DNA from 3 places in the Kribbella sp. NPDC050281 genome. Region 2 is predicted to be linked to each of the others. Evidence: riboswitches for the same ligand, from Rfam matches in the RefSeq annotation. Region 2 holds a riboswitch; each other region holds the start of a gene.
The links. Region 2 has a riboswitch for thiamine pyrophosphate ahead of thiC (phosphomethylpyrimidine synthase ThiC). Riboswitches for the same ligand answer to the same signal wherever they lie in the genome.
Positions count from the first base shown of each region.

Region 1: it holds a riboswitch for thiamine pyrophosphate, as region 2 does, so the genes downstream of both, AB0I34_RS01550 (cytosine permease) here and thiC (phosphomethylpyrimidine synthase ThiC) in region 2, are expected to answer to the same signal.
Region 3: it holds a riboswitch for thiamine pyrophosphate, as region 2 does, so the genes downstream of both, thiS (sulfur carrier protein ThiS) here and thiC (phosphomethylpyrimidine synthase ThiC) in region 2, are expected to answer to the same signal.

Region 1 covers NZ_JBFAKS010000001.1:296,600-298,856, reverse strand. The annotation lists gene AB0I34_RS01560 (hypothetical protein) at 1-366, shown strand, start outside; gene AB0I34_RS01555 (alpha/beta hydrolase) at 363-1,025, shown strand; TPP riboswitch at 1,046-1,172, shown strand; gene AB0I34_RS01550 (cytosine permease) at 1,166-2,257, shown strand, end outside.
Region 2 covers NZ_JBFAKS010000008.1:182,504-184,760, reverse strand. The annotation lists gene thiC (phosphomethylpyrimidine synthase ThiC) at 1-993, opposite strand, end outside; TPP riboswitch at 984-1,111, opposite strand; gene AB0I34_RS11625 (lysophospholipid acyltransferase family protein) at 1,163-1,909, shown strand; gene AB0I34_RS11620 (hypothetical protein) at 2,048-2,257, shown strand, end outside.
Region 3 covers NZ_JBFAKS010000008.1:51,111-53,367, reverse strand. The annotation lists gene AB0I34_RS10930 (MFS transporter) at 1-305, shown strand, start outside; gene AB0I34_RS10925 (YceI family protein) at 302-829, shown strand; TPP riboswitch at 865-981, shown strand; gene thiS (sulfur carrier protein ThiS) at 972-1,178, shown strand; gene AB0I34_RS10915 (thiazole synthase) at 1,180-1,956, shown strand; gene AB0I34_RS10910 (DUF6807 family protein) at 1,953-2,257, opposite strand, start outside.

The DNA.
Region 1 (2,257 bases), on a different contig from region 2:
ACCGACGTGATCGACACGATCGGCCAGCTCCTGCTGCTCCTGGTCGGCGCGGTCGCGCTCTGGATGTGGGGCCGGGACGTGCTCGCCCGCCGGAGGGCCGGCCGGCAGCCGGATCCGGTCGAGCTCGGCGGGCTGCTGCTGGTCGCGGTGTCGATGGTCCCGATCCTGATCTGGCTGATCATGATCCTGTCGACCGGCATGGGCGCGATCGACGACTCGGTGCACCGGCTGCCCACGGCGTACGGCTGGGGTGGCCTCGGCCTGTTGATCCTCGCGGCCGGCTTCACCCTCGGCTACCGCGAACTCAAACCCGAGCTCGGCAACCCGGTCGTCCAGGCCCGCCCGGACCGGCCACCCTGGGAGTGACCGTCCCCGTCGTCCTGGTCCCGGGTCTCGGCCTCGGGCCGGCGTCGTACGACCGAACCGTCGAGCACCTCACCACGCCCTACCACCTGGTCAGCATGCCCGGGTACGGCGAACCGGCCGGTGCCAGGGAGGATCTGCGTCCGCAGGCTCTCGGGACTGTGCTGGCGGACAAGATCCGGGAGCGGTCGGTCCTGGTCGGGCACTCGGCCAGCTGCCAGATCGTGGTCGAGACCGCGATCGCCTTCCCCGAACTGGTCCACGCCCTGGTCCTGGTCGCACCGACCGGAGACATCCGGGCGTCGAGCTGGGTGGACCTGGCCGCTCGCTGGCTGGGTTCCGCCGTACCGGATTCGCCACGGCTGATCCGGGTCGTCACCCCGCAGTACGCCCGTACGACGCTGTCCTCGATCGCGCGCGCCGGCGAGGCGGCCAGGCGCCACGATCTGGGCGCGGTCATCGGCAGGGTGCGGGCGCCGGTGATGATCGTGCGCGGCCGGCACGATCTGGTGTCCACGGCCGAGTGGGTCGCACGGCTGGCCGAGCTGTGCCACGGTGAGGCGCGGACCCTGCCGACCGGCGCGCACATGCCGGTGGTGACCAACGGTCCGGAGCTGGCCGCTCTCATCCAGCGGGCGGCCGCCGCGCCGGATCCTGCCTGACGCGTTATCGTTGACGCGGTAGCAATCCTTGCGGGAGCTCGCACCGAACGCGCGGGCTGAGAGGGCGACGAGCTGAGCACAGCCGGGTCGCCGACCGCCTGAACCTGACCGGGTAATGCCGGCGTAGGGAGCGGGTCACCATGACCAGTACTGTTGTTCGTCCTGCCGATCAGACCGAGGCGCCACTCGTCCTCACCACGGACTCTCCGCGCACGCTCGGGTTCCTGGACCAGTTCACCCTCTGGGGGAACTTCGGCATCTCGCTGTTCGGCCCGGTCACCGGTGCGCTGGTGGCGGCGTACACGGGCTCACTCGCGCAGGGCCTGCTCGCGGTCGTCGTCGGCTGCGGGATCGGTGCCCTGGTGCTCGGCGGCGCAGCCGTGTTCGGCTCGCAGACCGGCGCACCGGCGATGGCGAGTCTGCGCGGTCTGTTCGGCCGTCGCGGTTCGATCGCGCCGACCGTGCTGAACATCGCCCAGAACGTCGGCTGGGCAACGATGGAGATCATCGTCATCGCGCAGGCCGCGGTCGCGGTCACCAGCGAGCGGTGGCGCTGGCTGTTCGTCCTGGTGGCGGGAGTGATCGCCACGGCGATGGCCGTACGACCACTGGGCAGCGTGAAGGTGCTGCGGAAGTTCATGGTCTGGCTGGTGCTGATCGCGTCGGTCTACCTGTTCGTGCAGGTGCTCAGCAAGCCGGTGCACGATCTGCCGCAGGACAGCGTGTTCGGCTTCTGGCCGGCCGTCGACCTGGCCGCCGCCGGTGTGGTGTCGTTCGCGCCGCTGGCCGCCGACTACACCCGGCACTCGCGCACCAACAAGGCAGCGTTCGCCGGCTCCGCACTCGGCTACGGCCTGGCCGCGATCGCGTACTACGCCTTGGGCGTCTTCGCGGTCGCCACCCTGCAGACCAACAGCGAGGACGTGATCACCGCGCTGGTCACGCTGCCCGCCGGTGCGATCGCGCTGTTCGTGCTGCTGGTGGACGAGGTCGACGAGGCCTACGCGAACGTCTACTCGACCACGATGGCCACGCACAACCTGATCGGTCACATCGACCGCCGGTGGATCTCGGTCGCTATCGGCGTGGTCGCCACGGCGCTCGCACTATTGGTTGACCTGGGCAACTACACGGAGTTCCTCTACCTGATCGGCTCGGTGTTCATCCCGTTGTTCGCGGTCGCGATCGCCGACTTCTTCGTGGTCAGCAAGATGAACTGGGACGTCTCCGGG
Region 2 (2,257 bases):
GACGTCGTGCTCCCAGGCGATCTTGGTGAGCTCGCCCAGGGTCCGCAGCTCGGCGAACTGGGCCGCGTCGTTGGCATCCGCGATACATCCCGGTCGCAGGCCGTCACCGAGCGAGAATGTCACGTCGTACTCGCGCAGGATCTCGCACAGCTCGGCGAAATGCGTGTACAGGAAGGACTCCTGGTGATGCGCGAGGCACCAGGCCGCCATGATCGACCCGCCTCGCGACACGATCCCGGTGATCCGGCGCGCGGTCAGCGGGACGTACCGCAGCAGGACGCCCGCGTGCACGGTCATGTAGTCGACGCCCTGCTCGCACTGCTCGATCACCGTGTCGCGGTACACCTCCCACGACAGGTCGGCCGGATCGCCCTTCACCTTCTCCAGCGCCTGGTACAGCGGCACGGTCCCGATCGGCACCGGCGAGTTGCGCAGGATCCACTCCCGCGTCTCATGGATGTTCTTGCCGGTGGACAGGTCCATCACCGTGTCCGCGCCCCACCGGGTGGCCCAGACCAGCTTCTCCACTTCCTCCTCGAGCGAGCTTGTCACCGCCGAGTTGCCGATGTTCGCGTTCACCTTCACCAGGAACTTCTTCCCGATGATCATCGGCTCGCTCTCCGGGTGCCGCCGGTTCGCCGGGATCACGGCCCGGCCGCGCGCGACCTCGGACCGGACGAACTCCGGGTCCATGCCCTCCCGCAGGGCGACGTACCTCATCTCCTCGGTGACGGTGCCGGCCCGCGCATGCGCCAACTGGGTCAGTGGCGCGCGCCCGGCGATCCAGTCCCGCCGCAGCGCGGGCAGACCGGCTTGTACGTCGATCCGCGCCGACGCGTCCGTGTACGGACCGGACGTGTCGTACAGGTCGAAGTGTTCGCCGTTCGTGAGGTGGACGCGACGGGCCGGGACCTCCAGCTCGCCGCGATAGATCTTCTCCGAGCCCGAGATCGGGCCGGTGGTGACAGTGGGCCGAATCGTGCTGACAGTCACTGTGCTGCTCCCTACGCCGGAATTACCCGGACAGGTTCGGCGGTCGGCGGCGCCGGACAGGTTTCCTGGCCAGCCGCCCTCTCAGCCCGCTACGGTGCGAGCTCCCGCGATCTCCAATTGTCACGGTTACTCTAACCCGCCGTCTTGACCGGGCCGGTAGCGTCGGGGGATGCGAGACCTCGTGTACCCGCCCGTGATCGGCTTCGCGAAGACCGCGTTCAAGGTGCTCGACCTGAAGATCCGGCTGACCGGGACAGAGAACGTGCCGCGGACCGGTGGCGCGGTGATCGCGCTGAATCACATCAGCTATGTCGACTTCATCCTGGGCGGGTTCGGCGCGGTGCCGAGCAAACGGCTGGTCCGCTTCATGGCCAAGGACGTGCTGTTCCGCAACCGGTACTCCGGTCCGTTGATGCGCGGCATGCACCACATCCCGGTGGACCGGTCGGCGGGCACGGCGTCGTACCGGGAGGCGATCCGCTACCTGAACGACGGCGAGATCGTCGGGGTGTTCCCCGAGGCAACGATCAGCCGGTCCTTCGAGCTGAAGGAGTTCAAGTCCGGCGCGGTCCGGATGGCCGCGGAGGCCGGCGTACCGGTCATCCCGCTGATCCTGTGGGGGACGCAGCGGATGCTGACGAAGGACCATCCGCGCGACTTCTCCCGGCATCGCGCGATCGCGATCACCGTTGGCGAGCCGATCACGGTCGGCACCGACGACGACGCGGCCGAGACGACCGCTCACCTGCGGATGACGATGGCCGGGATGCTGGATCGGACCATCCGCGACTACCCGGAGCAGCCGGCCGGCGCCTGGTGGCTGCCCGCGTCGTACGGCGGTGGTGCGCCCTCGCCCGCGGAAGCGGAAGGCCTGGACCAGGAGGAGCTCGCCCGGCGAGCGACCCGCCGCAAGTAAGTACACCGTCAGTAACGCGGACAAGACCTTGACCCCCGGGTGACCCCGAGGGTACGAAAGGCTCTTGTTGACAGTGCAGGAAACCTGGGGGGTCCCTGTGACGCCGGCCGGTCGGCGGCGGTACTCGGGTAGGCGGGGATGGTTGTGGTCGATTCACCGGAAGAGCTGCATCTCTTCGAACCGGGGATGCTGGCGGTGGCGCCGCATGTCGCAGAGCACATCCCGGACGCCGGCGTCTACTTCGTCGACTGGGCCATCCAGGACCTGCCCGCCGACCGCGCCCGCGAGGTCGAGTCCGCGGTGAACGGCAGGCGCTGCCAGAACGGCTGGTTCCCGCTGGAGAGCCTG
Region 3 (2,257 bases), 130 kb from region 2:
CGCTGGGACTCACGCTCCTCGTGGCCGGCGTACTCGTCCTCGATGTGTCGATGCAGTCGGGGATGGTCGCGAACGTCACGCGGATCTACCAACTCGACCCCGGCCGGCGCAGCGCGATGAACACGGCGTACATGGTCTGCGCCTACTCCGCCGGCAGCCTCGGCTCCTGGACCGCCGTACGCCTCTACCACGCCCTCGGCTGGTGGACGGTTCCTACCTTCGTCGCCGCCCTCGCGAGCCTCGCCCTTCTCCGCCTGGTCCTGAAGCCTGACAGTTCGGATGGCGGTCTCGTCGTACATGCATGACTACGACGACGATGTTGAGGGAATTGACTGGGGAGTACGCGGTGGATGCGGCGCGGTCGAGGTTGGGGTTTACGGCGCGGCACACGGTTGGACCTCGGGTTCCTGGGGAGTTCGAGGTGTTCAGTGGGGTGCTTCGGCTGGATGGGGAGGATCCGGGCCGGTCCACGGCGGATCTGACGATTCAGGCGGACAGCATCCAGACCGGCGACCGGCGGCGGGACGCCGCGCTGCGTGAGCATTTCCTCGACGCGGAGACGTATCCGTCGATCAGGTTCAGGTCCACGAAGGTGAGCCAGACCGGTGTGACGACGTTCACGGTGACGGGGAATCTCACGATCCGTGGCGCCACGCGGCCGGTCGTCGTACCGCTGGAACTGACAGGTACCGATGATGGGGTCGCCTTCACCGGATCGCTTCCGCTGCTGCGCAAGCGCTGGTCGGTGAGCTGGAACGCGGCCGTCAACCTCATGGTCGCCCAGAAACTGGACCTCCACCTGGAGCTCACGGCCAATCGCATCGCCTGAGACTGGGTTGTCTCGATCGCCTCTGGTGGTTAGTGTCGGACTGCCGCGGGAGCTCGCACCGGAGCGGGCTGAGAGGGCGACTGTGTACGGCGTCGCCGACCGCTGAACCTGAATCGGGTAATTCCGGCGTAGGGAGGAAGCGATGCAGGAATCCGTCTGGGTGAACGGTACAGAGACCACGGTCGCACCGGGGAAGTCCGTTGCCGACCTGATCCAGGAGTACTCCGACCGCACCACCGGGATCGCGGTCGCGGTCAACCAGACCGTGCTCACGCGCAGCGAGTGGGCCGGTACCACGCTCAAGCCGGGCGACCGGGTCGAGATCGTCAGCGCGGTCCAGGGAGGCTGACATGGACGACCCATTGGAGCTCGGCGGGCGGACGTACACCTCGCGTCTCATCATGGGTACGGGCGGTTCGGCCAACCTGGAAGTGATGGAGGAGGCATTGATTGCCTCCGGCACCCAACTCACCACGGTCGCGATGCGCCGGCTCGGCACCGGCCACGAGGGCTCGGTCCTCGACGTACTGGCGAAGCACGGTATCGAGGTGCTGCCCAATACGGCCGGTTGTCACACCGCCGCGGAGGCGGTGCTCACCGCGCGGATGGCCCGGGAGGCCTTGCAGACCGACCTGATCAAGGTCGAGGTCGTTGCCGACGACCACTTGCTGATGCCCGACCCGGTCGAGTTGCTCGATGCCGTGGACACCTTGGTAGCCGACGGCTTCACCGTGCTCCCGTACACGAACGACGACCCGATCCTCGCACGCCGCCTCGAGCAGGCTGGGTGTGCGGCGGTGATGCCGTTGGCGGCGCCCATCGGTTCCGCGCTCGGGATCCGCAATCCCCACAACCTCGCGCTGATCGCCGAGGCCGCGAACGTCCCGGTGATCGTCGACGCCGGAATCGGTACGGCGAGCGACGCGGCGCTGGCGATGGAGCTCGGGTGTGACGCGGTCATGCTCGCCACCCCGGTCACGCGCGCGGAGAGGCCTGCCTTGATGGCGGCCGCGATGCGCGACGCGGTCGCCGCCGGCCGCGCCGCCCGCCTGGCCGGCCGGGTCCCCCGCCGCTGGCACTCCGCCCTCGCCTCCTCCCCAGCGACGGGCATCGCATCCTTCGGCTAAAGCAGGCGACCCATCAGCGTGCGGGCTTGGGACAAGTCCAGCGGGTGGTCGAGGAGCAGTGCGCTCAGGGAGAACGAGACCGCCTGCTCTGGCCGCAGGTCCAGGGGGCCGTCCCAAGCAAGGGCAGGACCGGCACCGACGTAGTCCTCGGAGCGTAGGAACCACGGCCGGACATCACCCGGCTGGAACAGAAGCAGCGTGGTGAAAGCGTCGGCACGTTGCTGGATGAAGGCCAGCCAGCGGCTGGTCGATCCGTAGGCGGCGTCGCTCCCCTCGCCGGAATCGCTGAGGACAGTTGTGG